Regions from separate parts of the Pseudomonas sp. REB1044 genome, predicted to be linked through region 1. Evidence: predicted binding sites of a transcription regulator. Region 1 holds the regulator's gene; each other region holds the start of a gene.

Region 1 (5,888 bases):
GTGCAGGCTTGGCCACCGGCTTGCTTTCAGCCTTGGCCGCAGGCGTTGGTGCCACAGCTGTAGCAGCAGCAGGTGCCTCGGCAGCTACGGCATCACCGCTGAACTTGCCTTTGCCGTGCAACTGGTCCAGCAGCGCTTCGAATTCGTGGTCGGTGATGTGCTCGCCGGCAGGCTCGGCGGTGGGAGCGCCGGCGGCGGCTTCAGCCTTGGGCAGCCCATCGGCGGCGAAGGTACCCTTGCCGTGCAATTGGTCGAGCAGGGCCTCGAATTCGCTGTCGGTGATTTCGTCGCTGGCCGGCGATACTGCCGCAGGCGTTTCGCTCTCGGCCACGTCCGGCGAGAACTGGCCCTTGCCATGCAACTGATCGAGCAGCGACTCGAATTCGGCGTCGGTGATTTCGTCGGCGTTGCCGGAGGCCGCCTCGACCGGCGCCTGCTCGGCCGCTTCGGCCTGGGCCTTGACCGCATCCAGGGAGTCGAGCAACTGTTCGAACTCGGTATCGGTGATGTCTTCGCTGGCCGCTGGCGGTTCGACCGCCGCCGGCGCTTGGACCACGGCGGGCGCGGCGACGTCCTCGCCGGCAGGTTCGGCCAGGCGTGCCAGCGCTGCCAGCAGTTCCGGCGTCGCGGGGGTGATCTCGCTGCGCTCGCGGACCTGGCCGAACATGCTGTTGACCGTGTCCAGCGCTTCGAGCACCACATCCATCAACTCGGCGTCGACCCGACGCTCACCCTTGCGCAGGATGTCGAAGACGTTCTCGGCAATGTGGCAGCACTCCACCAGCTCGTTGAGCTGGAGGAAGCCGGCGCCCCCTTTTACAGTGTGAAAACCGCGAAATATGGCGTTGAGCAGGTCCGCATCATCGGGCCGGCTTTCCAGCTCGACCAGTTGCTCGGACAGTTGCTCGAGGATTTCGCCGGCTTCTACCAGGAAATCCTGAAGGATTTCTTCATCGGCGCCGAAGCTCATTAAACGTGCTCCCTAAAAACCCAGGCTGGATAGCAGATCGTCGACATCGTCCTGACCGGACACGACGTCTTCACGCTTATCGGCATGAATCTGCGGACCTTCACCCCGGGCTGGATGTTTTTCTTCATCTTTTTCAGCACGCAATTGATCGTGGTCATGTTCGATACCGGCAAAGCGGTCGACTTGACTGGCCATCAACACGAGTTTGAGCAGATTGCTTTCGACCTCGGCGACCAACGCGGTGACCCGCTTGATCACCTGCCCGGTCAGATCTTGGTAGTCCTGGGCGAGCAGAATGTCGTTGAGATGACCGGCCACCTTGCGGTTGCCTTCGGCGCTGTGCGTCAGGAAACCGTCGACGCGTTTGACCAACTCGCGAAACTCGGTCGCCGGCACTTCGCGACGCATGAAGCGCTGCCAATCGGCCGACAACGTCTGCGCCTCGGCCGACAGGTCGTTGAGCACGGGCGTGCTCTCCTCGACCAGGTCCATGGTGCGGTTGGCCGCGTTCTCGGTCAGGCGGACCACGTAGGACAGCCGTTCGGTGGCGTCGGTGATCTGCGACACTTCCTCGGCCTGCGGCATGCGCGGGTCGATCTGGAAGCTGACGATGGCGCTGTGCAGCTCACGGGTCAGTTTGCCGACCTCTTGATACAAGCCACGGTCTCGGGTCTGGTTGAGCTGATGGATCAGCTGCACCGCCTCGCCGAACTGGCCGCGCTCAAGGCTCTGCACCAGTTGTTCGGCATGCTTCTTCAGGGTCGACTCGAACTCCCCCAAAGAATCTTTTTTTGATTCCATAGCGCCCCCAGACATGCTTCAGCCGTTGACGCGTTCGAAGATCTTCTCGATCTTTTCTTTGAGCACCTGCGCGGTGAATGGCTTGACTACATAGCCGTTGACCCCGGCCTGAGCCGCTTCGATGATCTGCTCGCGCTTGGCCTCGGCCGTCACCATCAGCACGGGAATCCCCTTGAGCCGGTCGTGGGCGCGCACCTTGCGCAGCAGATCGATGCCGGACATGCCGGGCATGTTCCAGTCGGTCACCAGGAAGTCGTAGTGGCCACTTTCGAGCATCGGCAACGCCGTGACGCCGTCGTCGGCCTCTTCGGTGTTGGTGAAGCCCAGATCACGCAACAGGTTCTTGATGATCCGCCGCATCGTCGAGAAGTCGTCAACGATGAGGATTTTCATGTCTTTGTTCAATTAGACCTCCAAGCAGTCTTAAACGCGCTCGTCTCACAAGCGCGCGCTCAATCAATTCGGCACCACGGACAACGACTGCAGCGAATCGGGGCTCAGCGTGCCCGCCATTCTCCCAGGCGGCTGCGCAGACGCGCCGCGCACTGGCTGTGCAACTGGCTCACGCGCGATTCACTGACCCCCAGCACTTCCCCGATCTCCTTGAGGTTCAGTTCCTCGTCGTAGTACAGGGCCAGGACCAGACGCTCGCGCTCCGGCAGGTTGGCGATCGCATCGGTCAGCGCGGCCTGGAAGCGCTCGTCTTCCAGATCGCGCGACGGCTCGACCTGACCACTGACCCCATCCTCGTGCAGCCCCTCGTGTTCACCGTCCTGCAGCAGGTCGTCGAAACTGAACAGACGGCTGCCCAAGGTATCGTTCAGGATCCCGTAATAATCGTCGAGACCCAATTGGAGTTCGGCAGCAACCTCGTGATCTTTAGCGTCACGACCGGTTCTTGCTTCGACGCAGCGAATCGCGTCGCTGACCATACGCGTGTTGCGGTGCACCGAACGCGGCGCCCAATCGCCCTTGCGCACCTCATCGAGCATCGCACCGCGGATGCGAATACCGGCGTAGGTCTCGAAGCTCGCGCCCTTGCTGGCGTCGTATTTGTTGGCCACTTCCAGCAGACCGATCATGCCGGCCTGGATCAGGTCCTCAACCTGCACGTTGGCCGGCAGGCGCGCCAGCAGATGGTAGGCGATACGCTTGACCAGCGGCGCATAGCGCTCGACCAGCTCGTATTGGGCGTCCTTGGAGGCTTTGCTGTACATCTTGAAGCCGCTCGCGTTCATAGCACCGGTCCCGCGCTGGTGGGTTGCACCAGGCGCTCGACGAAGAATTCCAGGTGGCCGCGCGGGTTGGCCGGCAACGGCCAGCTGTCGACCTTCTGCGCGATGGCCTTGAACGCCAGGGCGCACTTGGAGCGCGGAAACGCCTCGTAGACCGCGCGCTGCTTCTGTACCGCCTTGCGCACGCATTCGTCGTAAGGCACGGCGCCGACGTACTGCAAGGCAACGTCGAGGAAACGGTCGGTGACCTTGGTCAGCTTGGCGAACAGGTTGCGCCCTTCCTGTGGGCTCTGCGCCATGTTGGCCAGGACGCGGAAGCGGTTCATGCCGTAATCGCGGTTGAGCAGCTTGATCAAGGCGTAGGCGTCGGTGATCGAGGTGGGCTCGTCGCACACCACCAGCAGCACTTCCTGGGCGGCGCGCACGAAGCTGACCACCGAGTCACCGATGCCCGCAGCGGTGTCGATCACCAGCACATCGAGGTTGTCGCCGATTTCGCTGAACGCCTGAATCAGCCCGGCATGCTGTGCCGGCGCCAGGTGCACCATGCTCTGGGTGCCGGAGGCTGCAGGCACGATGCGCACACCGCCCGGCCCCTGCAGGAGCACATCGCGCAGCTCGCAGCGCCCCTCGATGACGTCGGCCAGGGTGCGTTTGGGCGTGAGCCCCAGCAGCACATCGACGTTGGCCAGACCCAGGTCGGCGTCCAGCAACATGACCCGGCGGCCGAGCTCGGCCAGCGCCAGGGACAGGTTCACTGAAACGTTGGTCTTGCCGACGCCACCTTTGCCACCGGTGACGGCGATCACCTGTACGGGATGCATGCTACCCATGTCTGTTATTTACCTTGTCTCGCGTGGGACTTGCCCACTTGGAGGGTCGCTGTCGACTTCCGTGCGCCGTGCATCGTCAACCTACGCGCTTGTCGGGATTGTGGTAGAGATCAGCGAACATGTCGGCCATGGCCTCCTCGCTGGGATCTTCCTGCAACTGCACACTGACAGCGCGACTGACCAATTGGTGCCGGCGCGGCAGCTGCAGATCGTCAGGAATGCGCGGACCATCGGTGAGATAGGCCACGGGCAGTTCATGACTGATGGCCAGACTCAGCACTTCGCCAAGGCTGCCGGTTTCGTCGAGCTTGGTCAGGATGCACCCGGCCAGGCCACAGCGCTTGTAGCTGTGGTAGGCGGCGGTGAGCACCTGCTTCTGGCTGGTGGTGGCCAGTACCAGGTAGTTGCGCGCGGCGATGCCGCGCCCGGCCAGCGACTCGAGCTGCATGCGCAGGGCCGGGTCGCTGGCCTGCAGGCCGGCGGTATCGATCAGCACCACGCGCTTGCGCAGCAGCGGTTCTAGGGCTTGGGCCAGCGATTGGCCCGGGTCGACGTAGGTCACCGGCACGTTGAGGATGCGGCCCAGGGTCTTGAGCTGCTCCTGCGCACCGATGCGGTAGCTGTCCATGCTCACCAGCGCCAGGTTGTGCGCGCCGTACTTGAGCACGTAGCGCGCCGCCAGCTTGGCCAGGGTGGTGGTTTTGCCCATGCCGGCCGGACCGACCATGGCGATCACCCCACCCTCTTCCAGCGGCTCGACCTCCGGCACCTGGATCAGGCGCGCCAGATGCGCCAGGACCATGCGCCAGGCCTGGCGCGGCTCGTCGATTTCGCCGGCCAGTTGCAGCAGCTCGCGGGCGATCGGACCGGACAGGCCCAGGCGCTGCAAGCGGCGCCAGAGATTGGCCTGCTGGGGCTTGTTGCCCTGCAGTTGACCCCAGGCGAGCGAGCCGAGCTGCACTTCGAGCAACTCGCGCAGGCCCGAGAGCTCCGAGCGCATGGCGTCGAACACGCGGCGATCGACGCCCGACACGGCCGCAGCCGGCGCGGCAGCGGGCGCCTCGACGTGCGGCTCGACCAGCGGTTCGGAAGCGGTCAGCGAAAGGCCGGCGAACAGTTGACGATTGCCCGCCTCGACGTCGCCACGCCCGTCCAGTTCGGCCTGGGCGGTAGCGATGCGCGATTGGGTCTTGCGCAGCTCGTCTTCCAGCTCCAGGTTGGGCACGCGCGGGGCCAGGGCGGACAGCGTGTAGTCCAGCGCGGCCGTGAGCTCGACACCACCGGCAATGCGCCGGTTGCCGATGATCGCGGCATCGGCACCAAGCTCATCGCGGACCAGTTTCATGGCCTGACGCATGTCGGCGGCGAAAAAACGCTTAACTTGCATAACCCACTACCTCAGCCGTTAGGGCCCACGGTGGCAACGATGGTGACTTGCTTGTTGTCCGGTATTTCCTGGTAGGCCAGCACGTGCAGATTGGGCACGGCCAGACGACCGAATCTCGACAGCATGGCGCGGATGGGACCGGCCACCAGGAGAATGGCCGGCTGGCCCTGCATCTCCTGGCGCTGCGCCGCCTCGATGAGCGAACGCTGCAGCTTCTCGGCCATGCTCGGCTCCAGGAGAACACCGTCTTCCTGACCTTGCCCGGCCCGTTGCAGACTATTGAGCAAGATCTGTTCCAACCTGGGCTCCAAGGTGATCACAGGCAGCTCGGACTCAGTGCCTACAATGCTTTGCACGATGGCGCGGGACAAGCCGACCCGCACCGAAGCCACCAGCGCGGCGGTATCTTGACTCTTGGCCGCATTGTTGGCGATGGCTTCGGCAATGCTGCGGATGTCACGCACCGGCACCTGCTCGGAGAGCAGCGCCTGCAAGACCTTGAGCAGCCCCGACAAGGAAATGACGCCTGGCACCAGTTCCTCTGCAAGTTTGGGCGAGGCTTTGGCCAGCACTTGCAGCAACTGCTGGACCTCTTCGTGGCCGATCAACTCGTGGCAGTGCTTCTGCAGAATCTGGTTCAGGTGCGTGGCAACCACGGTACT
Region 2 (5,888 bases), 990 kb from region 1:
CCTGACGCAGGGGTTTGCGACTCACCGGGACGGGGCGCGGGTGTTCGGCCAGGCGGGGTTCGAGCCGAAGGTGGCGATGCAGGTGAACGACATCTTCACGCTGCTGAGCATGGTCAGTTCGGGGGTGGGGTATGCGTTGTTGCCAGGGCGGATTGCGGCGGTGTATGAGAATCGGGTGAGGTTGATTGCGCTGCGCGAGCGGTATCAGTTGCAGCAGGATATTGGGGTGGTGTTTTTGAAGGCGCGTGAGCGGGAGCCGAATTTGCTGGCGTTGTTGGCGGAGTGTCGGATGTATCGGCGGGAGGGTTGATGATTTAGGATTTGGGGATTTGGGGATTTGGTTAAGTCTTTGAATTTTTGTTGATTTTTAGTCACCTTTTCGCCTTTACGGCGACCCTCTTTTTTTCTTGGAAAAAAGAGGGGCAAAAACCGCTTGCTCCCGCATACGGCCCCTGCGCTGCGCGCAGGGGTCCCCTCGCGCCGGCGTCGCTCCGGGAGGACCGCGCTTAGGGGCCGTCCTGGCCCCAAGCGCTTGACGAGCATCCATGCCCGTCACCTCCCTGCGCAACGCCTCTGCTCGGCCTCCTGAGGTCGCGGTTGGCGGTGTTCGAGCTACCGCGCACCAAGAGCAAGATCAACGGCAACGGCAACGGCGATTTGATCGCGCAGCGCTCCAGAACATCTGCCCCACCGCCCTGCTTCTAAGCGCGCGCCAGTTCAGACGCCGCCCATCGCGACCTCAGGAGGCCGAGCAGAGGTGGCATGGAGGGGGTTGACGGGCATGGATGCCCGTCAAGCGCTTGGGGCCATGGATGGCCCTAAGCGCGGTACCCCCGGAGTGCCACCGGCGCGAGGGAACCCCGCAGCGCAGCGAAGGGGCCGGATGCGGGAGCAAGCGGTTTTTGCCCCTCTTTTTTCCAAGAAAAAAAGAGGGTCGCCGTAAAGGCGAAACGGTGACTAAGCCTCACCACCGCAAACGGATAAGCCCAAAAAATCGCCCCCCCTCGACTGATTCAGCGCAAACCCACGTCAGGTACTTCCATAGATTCAAACTGGTGAGCAAACGGCAAAGTCCCACCTTGAAACTTAACCCCGCGAAAGTCGCATCGCTTGAATGCCGCCCCAGTAAACGTGCATTCAACAAACTTAGAAGCCCTAAACTCAACCCTGTCGAACACCGCCTCGGTAAAATCACACCCTACGAATGTCACCCGACGCCCGCCATACTCCACCCCAGATCCCCCACCCAAGAATCTGGCGCGAAAAAAGGCGGTGTCCTCACAGACAGCATCATCCATGTTGATCACGAGCCTGCTCTTCGAGAAATCACAACCTTTCATTTCGACATTACACATCAGTGCCCTATCTAAGGATGCGCGCTCAAAGTTGACACCCACAAACACGCTGTCACTCAGACTCCCCGATATTTTCGAGCCAGACAGATCAACCCCACGTAGTTCTGACTCAAAGAGATTGACAGCCTTTAACTGGTTCAATACAGCGCCCGGACCAATAACAATTCCCGAGAGATCAACATGCTCAATAACTGCCCGCCCCGCCACAATCGAATCAACACAGCCAGCCACACTGTCCAGGTACTCACGATTGCGCCACTTGTCTTTTACCTGATTCACACAACAAGCCCATAAACGCTCAATCGAAACATCATAGCGACCTGCTGCTTCAGTTCAAGGGACAAGCTGAAAGCCACAAGCTACAAGCTACAAGCTACAAGCTACAAGCTATCCCCTAGAGCACCATCGCCGCCACCCACCCAAAGCCTAGCAACGGCAAGTTGTAGTGAATGAACGTAGGCACCACCGTGTCCCAGATATGATGATGCTGCCCGTCCACATTCAACCCCGAAGTCGGCCCCAACGTAGAATCGGAAGCCGGCGACCCCGCATCGCCCAAGGCCCCCGCCGTCCCGACAATACACACGGTAGCCAACGGATCGAACCCCAGTTGCACACACAGCGGCACGAAGATCGCCGCCAGAATCGGCACTGTGGAAAACGACGACCCAATTCCCATGGTCACCAGCAACCCCACCAGCAGCATCAACAAGGCGCCAATGCCCTTGCTATGGTCGATCCACTGCGCCGCCGTCTCGACCAGGCTCTTCACCTCACCCGTCGCTTTCATCACCTCGGCAAACCCGGAAGCAGCGATCATGATGAAGCCGATCATCGCCATCATCTTCATGCCTTCGGTGAATAGATCGTCAGTGTCCTTCCAACGCACGATCCCCGACAGCGAGAAGATCAGGAACCCCACCATCGCTCCAATGATCATCGAGTCCAGCCACAGCTGAACGATGAACGCCGCCGCGATGGCTACCCCCGCCACCAGCAAGGTCACCGGGTTGTAGCGCACGCTGACCTGCTCCACCTCTTCGATCCGCGCCAGGTCATAGTCACGCTTGCGCCGGTAGCTGACGAACACCGCCAGCAGCAGACCGACCAACATGCCCGCCGCTGGCAGTGCCATGGCATGGGTGACGTTGATCCCGCTGACATCCACGCCCGCACGGCTGACGTTGGCCAGCAGAATCTGATTGAGGAAGATGTTGCCGAACCCAACCGGCAGAAAAATGTAAGGCGTAATCAGCCCGAAGGTGATCACACAGGCGATCAACCGACGGTCGATGCGCAGGCGCGTCAGCACGTACAGTAGCGGCGGCACCAGCAGCGGGATGAAGGCGATGTGGATCGGCAGCACGTTCTGCGACGCCACCGCCACCACCAACATCAGGCCAATCAGCAGCCACTTCAGCCGACCGCTGTGGTCATGGCCCTGGCGGTCGATCATCGCCAAGGCGCGGTCGGCCAGGGCATGGGCCAGCCCCGACTTGGCGATGGCCACGGCAAAGGCGCCCAGCAGCGCATACGACAGCGCCACCGGCGCGCCGCCGCCCAGGCCGCCATTGAACGCGGCGAGCGTGCCCTCGATGCCCAGGCCGCCGACCAGTCCACCGGCCAGGGCGCCGACGATCAGCGCGATGACCACATGCACGCGGGACAGGCTCAGTATCAGCATGATCCCGACCGCGGCAATCACTGCATTCATGGTGTGCAATACCTCGTTGACGACAGACGAAAAACCAGCGTCCGGCGACAGACTGCGCGAGGCAGTGGCCGGAACAGGGGGTGTGGTTCTGGAGGGCGCACACTCTGAAGCACTCGACCAGGGATGTCAAAACTGCCGACCCAGGGCATTTACGCCAAGCACGCCCACGTCATCGAATATTCACGTAAAGAAACCAGCGTCCACGCCGACATATCCGGCGACCCCCGCTCTGTTCCTATAAGGGATGATTCACCATGCCGCTGCGTCAACTGTCCATCCAATGGAAGATCACCCTGCTCGCCGGGCTGTGCCTGGCCAGCATCGTCACCCTGCTCGTCGGCCTGTCGCTGTACCGCATGCAGCACAGCTCGGCGCTGGTCAAGGCGAGCAGTACGCAGATGCTCACCGAGTCGGCCCAGGCCCATATCGAAGCTCAGGGCGAAGTGCAGGCACAACGCATCCGCCGTCAGTTCATGGACGCCTACCAGTACGGCGCAGGCTTCGCCCGCCAGGTGCTGTTCCTGCGCGAGCAGGCGCAAAAGCGCTTCATCGACGCCTATGACCTGCGCCAGGATCTCACCGCCCAGGTGCGTGCCGCGCTGCAGGCCAACCCCGATCTGCTCGGCCTGTCGCTCACCTTCGAGCCCAACGCGCTCGACGGCAAGGACAGCCTGTTCGGCGGCCAGGCCGAGCTGGGCAGCAACGAGACCGGCCGCTTCGCCCTGTACTGGTCGCAGCCCAAGGCCGGCCAACTGACCTCCATGGCCCTGCCCGAACACGACATGGCCGACACCACCACCGGCCCCAGCGGCGAGCCGGCCAACACCTGGTGGACCTGCCCGCGCAGCACTGGCAAGGTCTGCATCGTCGAGCCCTACTTCTACGAAATCGCCGGGCAGCAAGTGCTGATGACCAGCATCGTCTTCCCGCTATCGGTCGACGGTAAAGTGATCGCCACCCTGTCCATCGACACCAACCTCAACAGTCTGCAGGCGCTGACCGAAAACGCCAGCCGCGAGCTGTACGAGGGCCGCACCCGGGTCGGTATTCTCAGCCCCGCCGGGCTGCTGGCCGGCTACAGTGCCGACGCCAGCGAGTTGGCCAAGCGCTTCGACCAGGTCGACACGCGCCAGGGCGCAGAGCTGGTCAGCAAGCTGGCCGAAGGCAAACTGCAAGTGCTGCAGGGCGAGAAGCGCCTGAAAGTGCTGGCGGCCTTCGCCCCGATTCCCGGCGGCAGGCCGTGGGGCGTGCTGCTCGACGCGCCGCAAAGTGCCCTCACTGGCCCGGCCGACGCCCTCAAGCAAGAGCTCGATGCCCTCAACACCAGCGGCACCCTGCTCGAACTGGCCCTGGGCGTGGGCGCCGCCCTGGCCGGGCTGCTGGCGGTGTGGTTGATGGCGCGTGGCGTGACCCGACCGATTCTCGGCGTCGCCGCGATGCTCGAAGACATCGCCAGCGGCGAAGGCGACCTGACCCGCCGCCTGACCTACGACAAACGTGACGAACTGGGCCTACTGGCCGGCTGGTTCAACCGCTTCCTCGACAAGCTGCAACCGACCATTGCCGAGGTCAAACGCTCGGTGCAGGACGCACGCGGCACCGCCGATCAGTCGGCGGCCATCGCCAGCCAGACCAGCGCCGGCATGGAGCAGCAATACCGCCAGGTCGATCAGGTGGCCACCGCCTCCCAGGAGATGAGCGCCACCGCCCAGGACGTCGCCCGCAGCGCGGCCCAGGCGGCGCAGGCGGCCCGCGAGGCCGATCAGGCCACCCGTGAAGGTCTGGCGGTGATCGACCGCACCACCGACAGCATCGGTGCCCTGGCGACCGACATGAGCAACGCCATGTCTCAGGTCGAGGGCCTGGCACAGAACAGCGAGAAGATCGGCTCGGTGCTGGAGGTGATCCGCTCGATCGCCGAGCAGACCAACCTGCTGGCGCTCAACGCGGCCATCGAAGCCGCCCGCGCCGGCGAGGCCGGGCGCGGCTTCGCGGTGGTCGCTGACGAAGTGCGCAACCTGGCCCGACGGACTCAGGAGTCGGTGGAGGAAACCCGCCAGGTGATCGAGTCGCTGCAAGCGGGCACCCGCGAGGTGGTCGGTGCCATGGACAGCAGCCACCGCCAGGCCCAAGGCGGCGTCGAACAGGTCGGCCATGCAGTCGGCGCCCTGCGCCGTATCGGCGAGGCGGTCACGGTGATCAGCGACATGAACCTGCAGATCGCCTCGGCCGCCGAGGAGCAAAGCGCGGTGGCCGAGGAAATCACCGGCAACGTGGCGACCATCCGTGACGTGACCGAGTCGCTGTCGGGCCAGGCCAACGAATCGGCACGGGTCAGCCAGTCGCTGAACAGCCTGGCCAACCAGCAGCAGGCGTTGATGGATCAGTTCCGCGTGTGAGTGCCCAGGCGCGCCTGAACAGGGCGCGCCGACGTGCGGAAAGGGTTAGTCGCGGCTGCGCGCCACCTGCCACAAGCGCGCGATGGCCTCGGCCCGCGCCTCGAGCAGCACGCCCGCCTCGCTGCAGGCGCGCTCCAGGCTGGTCGGGCCGCTGGCCAGGGCGAATGCCGCGTCGATGCCGTGGGCGTACAGCGCTTCGAACCCTTCGCCCAGGGTGCCGGCGATCACCACCACCGGCACGGCGTGGCGTTTGGCGACTCGCGCCACGCCCAACGGGGTCTTGCCGCGCAGGGTCTGGGCGTCGAAGCGCCCCTCGCCGGTGATCACCAGGTCGGCGCCCTGCACCACTGTCTCCAGCCCCGCCAACTCGGCCACCACCTCGACCCCAGGACGGAACCGCGCGCCCATGAACGCCTTGGC
Region 3 (5,888 bases), 330 kb from region 1:
CTTCGTCGGCAACACTTTTGCGCTGTGGGTGCTGTTGTTCGCCTGCTTGGCGTTCCTGCAGCCGCAGTGGTTCATCGCACTCAAGGTGGCCATCGTGCCGCTGTTGGGGCTGGTGATGTTCGGCATGGGGCTGACGCTCAAGCTGGACGACTTCGCCGCCCTCGCCCGCCAGCCCTGGCGGGTGGCGCTCGGGGTGGTGGCGCATTTCGTGATCATGCCGGGCATGGCCTGGTTGCTGTGCCAGCTGTTCCATTTGCCAGCGGAGATCGCGGTGGGCGTGATTCTGGTGGGCTGCTGCCCGAGCGGGACTGCATCGAACGTGATGGTCTGGCTGTCCAAGGGCGATCTGGTGCTGGCGGTCGCGATCGCGGCGGTCACCACCCTGCTCGCCCCGCTGCTGACGCCAGCGTTGATCTGGCTGCTGGCCTCGGTGTGGTTGCCGGTCTCGTTCATGGACATGTTCTGGTCGATTCTGCAATTGGTGATGCTGCCCATCGTGCTCGGGGTACTGGCGCAGAAACTGCTCGGCGCGCGGGTCCAACTGGCCGTGCAGGTGCTGCCGCTGGTATCGGTGGTGAGCATCGTGATGATCGTCTGCGCAGTGGTGGCCGCCAGCCAGGCGAAGATCGCCGAGTCCGGCCTGCTGATCATGGCGGTGGTGATCCTGCACAACAGCTTCGGCTTCCTGCTCGGTTACCTGACCGGCAAGTTGTGCAAACTGCCGTTAGCCCAGCGCAAATCACTGGCGCTGGAGGTGGGCATGCAGAATTCGGGGCTGGGCGCAGCACTGGCGGCTGCACACTTCTCGCCCCTGGCGGCGGTGCCCAGCGCACTGTTCAGCGTGTGGCACAACATTTCCGGGGCGTTGCTTTCGACCTGGTTCAGGCGCATGGAAGCGCCCGATCAAACCTCTGTCCAGCGGTGACCGGGCGCGCCTCTTGCCCGGCAACGGCCAGATGTGCACCATAGTGCGCACGGTGAGGACGACCTCACGACGCACTGCGTGACCATTCCGGGGACGGCCCCATCTCGCAACGATGGAGACCCATCATGTCCTGGATCATTCTGTTCTTCGCCGGCCTGTTCGAGGTCGGCTGGGCCGTCGGCCTGAAGTACACCGACGGCTTCACCCGCCCCCTGCCCACTGCCCTGACCGTTGCGGCCATGGCGGCCAGCCTTGGCCTGCTAGGACTGGCCATGAAAGAACTACCGCTGGGCACTGCTTACGCCATCTGGACCGGCGTCGGCGCAGTGGGCACGGTCATCGCTGGCATCATCCTGTTCGGCGAATCCATGGCGCTGGTGCGCTTGGTCAGCGTCGCGCTGATCGTCGCCGGCCTGATCGGCCTGAAGGTCAGCGCTAGCTGACCCTCAGCGCACCCTTCAACGGCGCGCGCCGCGCAGGGCGCTGACCTGTTCGCGCAGCGCCTCGGGCTGGGCCGCCTCCACGGGGATGGCGGCCCCAGCCACCAGCGTCACCCGTGACCACAAGCGGCGTAGGAAGCCCTTGGCCGGATCGCGACTGAAGAAGCTGCCCCACAAGCCCTGCAACGCCAGCGGAATCACCGGCACCGGGGTTTCCTGCAGAATCCGCTTGACCCCGCCCTTGAACACGTCGATCTCGCCATCGGCAGTCAGCTTGCCCTCCGGGAAAATACACACCAACTCGCCTGCCTGCAGATACTCGGCGATGCGCGCGAACGCGCGCTCGTACGTCGCCGCGTCTTCGCTGTGCCCAGCGATGGGGATCGCACCCGCCGTGCGAAACACGAAATTCAGCACCGGCAGGTTGTAGATCTTGTAGTACATGACGAAACGTATAGGCCGACGGATCGCACCGCCAATCAGTAGAGCGTCGACGAACGAGACATGGTTGCACACCAGCAATGCCGCGCCTTCGTCGGGAATGCGGTCCAGGTCGCGGTGCTCGACGCGGTACATGGAGTGACTGAGCAGCCAGATCAGGAAGCGCATGGTGAATTCGGGCACGATGCTGAAAATGTAGGCATTGACCGCGATGTTGAGCAGCGACACCACCAGGAACAACTGCGGGATGCTCAGCTTCGCCACGCTCAGCAAGCCGATGGTGACCAGCGCCGACACCACCATGAACAGGGCATTGAGGATGTTGTTGGCGGCGATCACCCGCGCGCGCTCCTGCTCAGGGGTGCGTGCCTGGATCAGCGCATACAGCGGCACGATATAGAAACCGCCGAACACGCCCAGGCCGATGATCGACGCCATGATCCACCAGGCCTGGTGCAGCCCCAGCAGACTCAACCAGTCGTGAGGTGCGTCAGCCACCGGAACATCACCCGAATGCCACCACCAGAGCAGACCGAACAGGGTCAGGCCGAACGAGCCGAAGGGCACCAGACCGATTTCAACCTTGCGTCCGCTCAAGCGCTCGCACAGCAGCGAGCCGACAGCAATACCGACCGAGAACAGGGTCAACACCAAGGTGACCACCGTCTCGTCGCCGTGCAGCCAGTCCTTGGCGTAGGCCGGAATCTGCGTCAGGTAGATCGCACCGACGAACCAGAACCATGAGTTGCCGACGATCGAACGCGATACCGCAGGCGTCTGCCCCAGGCCCAGGCGCAAGGTGGCCCAGGACTGTTTGAAGATGTTCCAGTCCAGCGGCATCTGCGGCGCCACCGCCGCCGCCCGAGGGATCCAGCGGCTGGCCAGATAACCCAGCACAGCGGTGCCGACGATGCCGCCCGCCACCACGCTGGCGTAGTCGGTAGACGACATCATCACCCCGGCGCCGATGGTGCCGGCCAGGATCGCCAGGAAGGTGCCCATCTCCACCAGCCCGTTGCCGCCGACCAACTCCTGCTCGTGCAGCGCCTGCGGCAGGATCGAATACTTCACCGGACCGAACAGCGCTGAATGCGTGCCCATGGCGAACAGGGTGAGCAGCATCAGCTCAAGGTGACCGCTGAGAAAGCCCACGGCACCGATCGCCATGATCGCCACCTCGGCCAGTTTGATCGCCCGAATCAGCGCGTCCTTGGCGAACTTCTCACCGAACTGCCCCGCCAGCGCCGAGAACAGGAAGAACGGCAGGATGAACAGCAGCGCGCACAAATTGACCCAGATCGAGCGATCACCTTCCAGGCTGAGTTTGTAGAGGATGGCCAGGATCAGCGATTGTTTGAACAGGTTGTCGTTGAAGGCGCCCAGCGATTGGGTGATGAAGAACGGCAGGAAGCGACGCTTGCCGAGCAAGGTGAATTGCGAGGAATGACTCATCGTCCTTGTTCCTGAGAGGGCTTTGTCATTTAAAGGGTGCTCATCGTGAGAGGCGACAAATCTGCACGTGAATACGCACCTCTGGCAACCGCCCCAGGGCGAATCCGTTAACCACGCAGTAAGCTGCTGGCACTACGCCATTAATTTGTCGTCAAATAATTTTCAGATTGTTACAGTTCTGCCGATATTCATATACATGACCGGGATCCAGCAACGGCCATTCCCCCTCGCCCTTCTTCGATGCATCACTATGGAGCACCACCGCAGATGTTTACCTGGTTCGGCGACCTGAAAATCGCCCATAAACTGGCGCTCGGCTTCGGCCTCGTCCTGACGTTGACCCTGATCCAGTCGCTGATCAGCTGGGACGCCCTTGGCAAGATGGTTCGTCGCAGCGAAGTGGTGCGCGATGTGTCGATCCTCAACGATGCCCTGGGCGATCTGCGCGAAGCGCGTCTGCGCCATACGCTAGCAAACGGCGACGACGAGCAGACCCAGGCCTTGCTCACCGCCAGCGATGCATTGCAGCCACCGCTCAAGCGCCTGCGTGAAGTGATCCGCACCCCGCGCAATGTCGAACTGCTGGGCAAAGCCGAACAGTCCCTGACCAGCTACGTGCAAACACAGAGCCTCAGCCTGCAGTCATACCAGACCATGCGCTCGGCGCAAAAAGACATGGGCACCCTCGCCAATCAGTCGTTCGCGGCCCTCAAGAGCATTCGCCAGCAAGTGCGCGCCCTGACCGATGCCGAGCAACGCGACGCGCGCAGCGAGGCGGTCAATCAGATTCGCGAGAACCTGATCCTGCTGCGTTACCAGGTGCGCGGCTACACCAGCAACACCAATGCCGACAGCGAAAAGACCATGAACGATCAGATCGCTACCACGGTGAACACCCTGCCCGGGCTGATCGCGGCCTTGAACGGCCAGGCCGCCGACGCCACCGCACAGTTGAGCGAACAGGTCCGCGCCTATGCCGGCAAGGTCGAAACCTATCGCAGCGAGATCGGCAAACTGGCCGACTACCGCGTCAGCATGGCCAAGGACATCGCCAAGCTGACCGAAGCTATCGGCCTGCTGCTCGACGGCCAAGGCACATTGGTGAATTCGGATAGCCAGTTCGCCAAGAACCTGCAGTTGGTCACGACCCTGCTGGCGCTGGTACTGGGCATCGTGCTGGCCGTGCTGATCGCTCGCCAGATCAGTCCGCCACTGCGCCGGGCACTGTTGGCCATGGAACAAGTAGCCGCCGGTGACCTGAGCGAACAGCCGAGCAGCCGTCGCCGCGACGAACTGGGTCAGTTGCAGAACAGCCTGCAAGGCATGACCGCCAACCTGCGCCAACTGATCGGCGGCGTGCGCGATGGCATCTCGCAGATCGCCAGCGCCACCGAGGAACTCTCGGCCATCACCGCACAGACCAGCGCCGGTGCCAGCAGCCAGCGCCAGGAGACCGACCAGGTCGCCACCGCCATGCAGGAAATGGCCGCCACGGTGCAGGAAGTGGCGCGCAATGCCGGCGACGCCTCGGTGGCCGCCAGCGCCACCGATCTGGAAGCCCGCGAGGGCGAAAGCGTGGTCGCCCGTGCGGTAGCGCAGATCGACCGGCTGGCCAGCCAGGTGGACGCCACCAATGAAGCGATGGACGCGCTGCGCAATGAAAGCCAGCGCATCGGCAAGGTAATGGACGTGATCAAGGCCGTGGCCGAGCAGACCAACCTGCTGGCGCTCAACGCGGCCATCGAAGCGGCGCGAGCCGGTGAAGCCGGCCGTGGGTTTGCCGTGGTGGCCGATGAAGTGCGCAGCCTGGCGCAACGCACCCAGGCCTCGACGGCAGAAATCGAGTCGGCGATCAACAGCCTGGAACAGGGCACCCGTTCGGTCAGCGACTTGATGGAAGAGAGCCAGAGCCTGACCGAAAGCAGCGTGGCCCTGGTGCGCGAAGCGGGCGCGGCGCTGGAAGGCATCACTCAGCAGGTCTCCGGCATCCAACTGATGAACCAGCAGATTGCCGCCGCCTCCGAACAGCAGAGCGCAGTGGCCGAAGAAATCAGCCGCAGCGTGGTGACGGTCAGGGACATCTCGGAAAAGACGGCAGGGGCCAGTGAGCAGACCTCGGTGTCCAGCGTCGAGCTGGCGCGTCTGGGCGGGCAGTTGCAGCAGATGATCAGCCGCTTCCGCGTCTAAAGTGCAGGGGCGGCCCGCCCGCCCCGACACCGTCAAGCAAGGCGGATTACTGGAAGTCGAACAGGGCCCGCGCGGTATCCACCAACAGCGCTTGGCGCAGGGCCATCGAGCAGCCCAGCGCCTCGAACTGTTCGACCACGCCCGTAAAGTTCACCACCGATTCATGCTGGGTGTGTGGCCAGTCGCTGCCCCACAGAAGGCGGTCGGCGCCATAGTGCGCCTCCAGCATTCCCAGCGCCTGGCGAGCGAACAGCAGGTTCTGCGTCGCCGAGCCGCCCAGGCGATAGATCCCCGACACCTTGACCCACACCCTCCCCTGTCCCCCCAGCGTCAGCATCTCGGCGAAGCCTGGCTGACCCAGACCCAGGCGCGCATCGGGCCGACCGAAATGATCGATGACGATCTTCACGCCATAGGGGTGCAAGGCGTTCACCAACGCCGGG
Region 4 (5,888 bases), 810 kb from region 1:
GGTGGAATCCCATGAAACTAGCGACCCTCTTCGTGATCGTCATGCTAATCGCTACATTAGCCGAAGTTTTGTCGAGCCATAACATTGGTCTCCCCATTGTTGAACTACTGAACCTAGGGCTGCTGCCGGTCACTGGCTGGGTCACTTGGCTAGGCCAGCGTGGACTGAACGCTGCTGCTGGCGACCTCGAAGGTCGCAGCAATGCGCAGTTCACGCCTCTAAACTATGGGTTCATGATGCTTGGTACGCTGTTGCTGGCGCTGGCGTGCTTAGGGCTAATCCTGCCTGCGGAGTGATCACTTAAGTTAGTCAATTGACGGGGGTATGTCAGAAATTTTGTGTTCGGGCATAACATGAGCAAGAGGTGCATGTATGCCAACCAAGAAGAAACCCCTGCGTGACCTACCAAAAATCCCCAAGGAGCTGCTTGAGCAGTTCGGTGAGGGCCTGATGACTGCGGAGGCTATCGAAGACGCCTCTGCGGCATTCAAGAAGGCGCTCATCGAACGAGCCTTGAACGCCGAGCTCAGTCACCATCTGGGCTATCCGCCGGGCGCGCAGCGCCCAGAGGATGAAACCAATCAGCGCAATGGCAGGACTGGCAAGACGGTTCTGACTGGAGAGGGGCCGCTGCGGCTGGATATCCCCCGTGATCGAGACGGTAGTTTTGCGCCCATCCTGATTCCCAAGCATGAACGCCGTTACACCGGCTTCGATGACAAGATCATCGCCATGTATGCCCGAGGCATGACCGTTCGGGAAATTCGCGCATTCCTCTCTGAACAGTACGGAACGGATGTTTCGCATGACTTCATCAGTTCGGTCACGGCCGAGGTGATGGAGGAAATCGGCGCGTGGCAACAGCGGCCGCTGGAGCCGATGTACCCGGTCATTTTCTTTGATGCACTGCGAGTCAAGATTCGCGAAGAAGGGCTTGTGCGCAACAAAGCGATTTACTTGGCGCTGGGCGTTCTACCCGATGGGACGCGCGATATTCTCGGGATCTGGATCGAAAATACCGAAGGTGCGAAGTTCTGGATGAAGGTCTTCAATGACCTTAAGACGCGCGGCGTTGAGGATGTGCTGATCGCCGTAACCGACGGCCTCAAAGGGATGCCAGATGCGCTAAGCGCCGTGTTTCCGGCCACCACGCTGCAAACATGCATCGTCCACTTGATCCGCAACAGTCTCGATTATGCAGCGTGGGATAAGCGTCGTGATCTGGCCAAAGCGCTCAAGCCGATCTATCAGGCCATCAACGCCGAGGCGGCTGAGCAAGCACTGGATGCGTTTGAAAACGGCCCTTGGGGCAAAGAGTACCCAACGGTAGTTGCGGCATGGAGAAGAGCCTGGGATCGAGTGATTCCATTCTTTGTCTTCCCGTCGGGCATTCGAAAAGTGATCTATACGACCAACGCGATCGAAAGCATCAACGCCCAGCTACGCAAGATCATCAAAACGCGTGGTCACTTCCCAACGGATGAGGCCGCCACCAAGCTGATCTGGCTGGGGCTGCGGAACATCACGGCAAACTGGGGCTCAGCGGCCCATGATTGGAAGAATGCGATGAATCAATTCGCGATGCTGTACGGAGATCGATTTATCAGGCCGACCTGGTAAAAGCATGGTCAGCCTGACGGCAGGCCGTTATCGGCCCGCACACAAAAAATCTGACACTCTCATTGACGGGGGCTGAACTCTTCACTCCCCGTTCCCGCCAGACGCGTCCCCAGACGATCGAACGTGTTTCTCACTGGTCCACAGGCGAGCATAGTTCGATCAGCACCGCTCGGACAGCGCACGTACGACACCATCTGTTCCCAGCTCTCGTCACTCGGCCTCACCGCCTCATGAGCTTTAGCGCAGATTGCGAAGGGCAAATCCTGCGCTGGCTCCGTGAGGTAACGGCTGTTCGCCTTTCCCCATTCAGTGCGTGCGTCAGAAATACCTCTGTCAAGAACCCGACGGAAGGCACCTCCAAAACCTCAAGTCCAGGGGCACAGCGCAGATAACCCTCTATCGTTAAAACCGAAACATCTTCCAAGGACGGAACCATGACCCAGCGTCACTCCCCCTCCTCCCCGCTCCCGCTCAGCCGCGTTTTCTCTGGTTCGCCCTGATCCCTGTGCTGCCCGCAGTGGTGTGGCTGCTCACGCAATCCATCTCCACGGCCAACCTGCTGGCCTGTACGGTGCTCGTGCTGATCGGCCTGGGCGTCGGCGTCTTGAGCGCGAAATCCCAGGCCGAGGCCATTCGCCGTGCGCAGGCATTCGCGCTGGATCACGTCACGGCGCAGGCAACGCAGGCCAACACGGCTTCGCGTGCCCAGCTCGACGAGGTGCTGCTCGGCGCGATGCCGATCTGGGCCAAGCAGGTGGAAAGCTCGCGTCAGCAGACCGAAGAAGCGATCGTATCACTGGCCAACCGCTTCACCGGCATCGCCCAGCGTCTGCAGGACACCGTGCAGGCCTCGCAGCACGCCGCCGGCGAACTGGATGGACAAAGCGCCGAAGGCGCGCTCAAGGTGCTGGCGCGCAGCGACAGCGAACTGAGCCAGGTCATCGATTCGCTCAAGGCCACGCAGACCAGCCGCGACCAGACCCTGTCCCAGGTCCGCAGCCTTACCGCGTACACGGGTGAACTGCGCACCATGGCCGCCGATGTGGCCGCGATCGCGGCGCAAACCAACCTGCTAGCCCTTAACGCAGCCATCGAAGCCGCACGTGCCGGTGAGGCCGGGCGCGGCTTTGCGGTGGTGGCCGATGCCGTGCGCAGCCTGTCGAGCAAGTCCAGCGAAACCGGTCAGCAGATGTCGGCCAAGGTCGACATCATCAACAACGCTATCACCCAGCTCGTTCAGGCCGCGTCCAACAGCGCCGAGCAGGACGGTCTTTCGGTGAGCGAGTCGGAGCACAGCATCCAGCAGGTGCTCGAACGCTTTCAGAGCATCACCGGGCGCCTGGCCGAATCGGCCGACCTGCTCAAGCAGGAGAGCTACGGCATCCGCGACGAGATGACCGAGGTGCTGGTCAACCTGCAGTTCCAGGACCGTGTCAGCCAGATCCTCAGTCATGTGCGCGACCACATGCACGATTTGCACGAACACCTGCAGCAAGCCAGCCAGGCGCCGGACCAGGCCGTGGCGGTCGATGCCCGCCAGTGGTTGGCGCGCATGGAGGCGACCTACGCCACCGACGAGCAACGCCGCAACCACCATGGCAACGCGGCCGAACAGCAGCATTCCCAAGACATCACCTTCTTTTAGGAAGTACACCATGGCGAAGAACGTATTAGTGGTCGACGACTCCAGCAGCGTACGGCAGGTGGTGGGCATTGCCCTGAAGAGCGCCGGTTACGAGGTGATCGAAGCCCGCGATGGCCAGGACGCCTTGAGCAAGCTCACCGGACAGAAAGTGCACTTGATCATCAGCGACGTGAACATGCCGAACATGGATGGCATCACCTTCGTCAAGGAGGTTAAGAAGCTCGCCAGCTACAAGTTCACGCCCATCATCATGCTGACCACCGAGTCCCAGGAATCGAAAAAGGCCGAGGGCCAGGCCGCCGGGGCCAAGGCCTGGGTGGTCAAGCCGTTCCAGCCGGCGCAGATGCTGGCGGCGGTGTCCAAGCTGATCCTGCCCTGAGCGTCGTGGACCAGGAGTTCTGCATGCCTATCACTCGCGAAACGCTCGACGGCACCGTCCACCTGGTCATCGACGGTGAGCTGACGATCTACACCGTGGCCGAGCTGGCCGCTGCGCTGCTGCCCGAGATGGGCGCAACAGCGTGTGTGCAGCTCGATCTGTCCCAGGTCACGGAAATGGACGGCGCCGGCGTGCAACTGCTGGCGGTCGTCCAGCGCGAAGCCAGCGCTGCCGGCACGGCGTTGACGCTGACCGACCAGAGCCAGGCGGTCAAACAGGCGTTGCAACTGTGTCGCTGCCTCGTCTAGCCCTCGCCATATGCTGTTCAATCATCGACAAGGACCGTTCAGGTGAGCATCAATCTCGATCAGGCACTGCAAACCTTCATCGTCGAGGCGCGCGAACTGTTGCAGGCCATGGAGCAATCCTTGCTGCAACTGGAAAGCGAACCGGACGACGAGGATGCCATCGGCGCGGTGTTTCGTGCCGCCCACACCATCAAGGGCTCTGCCGGGCTGTTCGGACTGACGCCGATCGTCACGTTCACGCACATCGTCGAAGATGTACTCGACCGGCTGCGTGACGGACTGATAGCGGTCGATGCCGCACTGATCGCCGTGCTGCTCAAGTCCGGCGACCACATGCTGGAGCTGATCGAGGTGGTTGCCAGCCGGGGTGAAGCGCTCTCGCCCGTCGCCGTTGAGCGCGAAGACGCGTTACGCCAAGCGTTGAATGCCTATCGGCACCTGGATGTCCCGCTGACCGGACTCGAAACCGACACCCCTGCTGCACGCGCAGAAGGCCAGGTGCTCTGGCATATCTCGCTGCGTTTCGGCGAGGACGTGTTTCGCAACGGCATGGACCCGCTGTCCTTCCTGCGCTATCTCGAAACCCTGGGGCAGATCGTGCAGTTGCGCACCCTTACCGAGCGCATTCCAGACCTGAGCCGTTGGGATCCTGAAAGCTGCTACCTGGGCTTCGAGCTCGATCTGAGTTCCAGCGCCGGCCACGCCAGCCTCAACGAAGTCTTCGATTTCGTGCGTGAAGACTGTGACGTACACATCAGCCGCGTCGATGAGGCGAGCGAAAGCGCTTCAGTGTCCGGCACCGAGCTGGTCCTCCAGCCCGAGGTCGTGCCTCTGGTGGGCACGCCCCAGCGCGTGACGGCGCCTGCCGAAGGCAAACCCCGCGACGGTAACTATGTGCGGGTCAACGCCGACAAGCTCGACGAACTGATCAACCTGGTGGGCGAGTTGGTCATCGCCAGCGCCGGAGCGAGCCTGCTGGCCCGTTCGTGCGACAACGACCCGTTGCAGGAAGCCACCTCCAGCGTGTCGGGCCTGGTCGAGGAAATCCTCGACAGCGCCCTGCACCTGCGCATGATCCCCATCGGCGACACCTTCAATCGCTTCCGTCGGGTGGTGCGCGATGTCAGTCAGGAACTGGGCAAGGACATCGAGTTGATCATCAGCGGCGCTGAAACCGAGCTGGACAAAACGGTGGTCGAGAAGATCGGCGATCCGTTGATGCATCTGCTGCGCAACGCCATGGACCATGGCATCGAGAATGCCCAGGCGCGGCAGGCGGCGGGCAAACCGAGCAAGGGCCACTTGAGGCTCAATGCCTATCACGACTCCGGCAGCATCGTCATCGAAATCGCCGACGACGGCGCTGGCCTCAACCGTGAGCGCATTCTGCACAAGGCGCAGGAGCGCGGCCTGGTCGCCAGCGGCGCGACACTGACCGACCAGGAGATCTACAACCTGATCTTCGAGCCGGGCTTCTCCACTGCCGAAGCGGTGACCGACCTCTCCGGACGCGGCGTGGGCATGGATGTGGTCAAGCGCAACATCACCCTGCTGCGCGGCACCGTCGATCTGGACAGCCGTCACGGCCAGGGCACGCTGGTGCGCATTCGGCTGCCGCTGACCTTGGCCATCATCAATGGCTTCCTGGTGGGGATCGATCAGTCCACCTATGTGATCCCGCTGGACATGGTCCAGGAATGCATCGAGCTCGACGAACACCAGCCGGTGTCGACGCGTGACCAGGGCTACCTGGATTTGCGGGGCGAGGTACTGCCGCTGGTGGACCTGCGCGAGCACTTCAACCACGAGGGTGCGCCTGCGCGGCGCCAGAACGTCGTGGTGGTGCGCTATGCCGAGCACAAGGCCGGGCTGTTGGTGGACGAATTGCTCGGCGAGTTCCAGACCGTCATCAAACCCCTGGGCAAGCTGTTCGGGG

Evidence for each region. Region 1 encodes FliA, which starts transcription of late flagellar genes. Its sites were predicted from a motif close to CTAAAGTTTNNNNNNNNNNNGCCGNTAA; they were not measured.
Region 2: GKC70_RS12605 (methyl-accepting chemotaxis protein) is a predicted target of FliA. The motif match lies at 3,254-3,281, and genes of this name have one in related genera.
Region 3: GKC70_RS06785 (methyl-accepting chemotaxis protein) is a predicted target of FliA. The motif match lies at 3,419-3,446, and genes of this name have one in related genera.
Region 4: GKC70_RS11810 (methyl-accepting chemotaxis protein) is a predicted target of FliA. The motif match lies at 1,985-2,012, and genes of this name have one in related genera.

Annotation. Positions count from the first base shown of each region.
Region 1 covers NZ_CP046139.1:1,782,699-1,788,586, reverse strand. The annotation lists gene GKC70_RS08500 (chemotaxis protein CheA) at 1-970, opposite strand, end outside; gene GKC70_RS08495 (protein phosphatase CheZ) at 983-1,771, opposite strand; gene GKC70_RS08490 (chemotaxis response regulator CheY) at 1,790-2,164, opposite strand; gene fliA (RNA polymerase sigma factor FliA) at 2,269-3,009, opposite strand; gene fleN (MinD/ParA family protein) at 3,006-3,848, opposite strand; gene flhF (flagellar biosynthesis protein FlhF) at 3,916-5,226, opposite strand; gene flhA (flagellar biosynthesis protein FlhA) at 5,238-5,888, opposite strand, start outside.
Region 2 covers NZ_CP046139.1:2,770,555-2,776,442, forward strand. The annotation lists gene GKC70_RS12590 (LysR family transcriptional regulator) at 1-310, shown strand, start outside; gene GKC70_RS12595 (pentapeptide repeat-containing protein) at 1,014-1,634, opposite strand; gene GKC70_RS12600 (Na+/H+ antiporter NhaC family protein) at 1,750-3,069, opposite strand; gene GKC70_RS12605 (methyl-accepting chemotaxis protein) at 3,324-5,468, shown strand; partial or broken gene GKC70_RS12610 (glycerate kinase) at 5,514-5,888, opposite strand, start outside.
Region 3 covers NZ_CP046139.1:1,450,348-1,456,235, reverse strand. The annotation lists gene GKC70_RS06800 (bile acid:sodium symporter family protein) at 1-925, shown strand, start outside; gene sugE (quaternary ammonium compound efflux SMR transporter SugE) at 1,051-1,368, shown strand; gene GKC70_RS06790 (MFS transporter) at 1,384-3,258, opposite strand; gene GKC70_RS06785 (methyl-accepting chemotaxis protein) at 3,526-5,445, shown strand; gene GKC70_RS06780 (amidohydrolase family protein) at 5,492-5,888, opposite strand, start outside.
Region 4 covers NZ_CP046139.1:2,596,436-2,602,323, reverse strand. The annotation lists gene GKC70_RS11820 (hypothetical protein) at 1-296, shown strand, start outside; gene GKC70_RS11815 (IS256 family transposase) at 373-1,620, shown strand; gene GKC70_RS11810 (methyl-accepting chemotaxis protein) at 2,036-3,265, shown strand; gene GKC70_RS11805 (response regulator) at 3,276-3,644, shown strand; gene GKC70_RS11800 (STAS domain-containing protein) at 3,668-3,952, shown strand; gene GKC70_RS11795 (chemotaxis protein CheA) at 3,995-5,888, shown strand, end outside.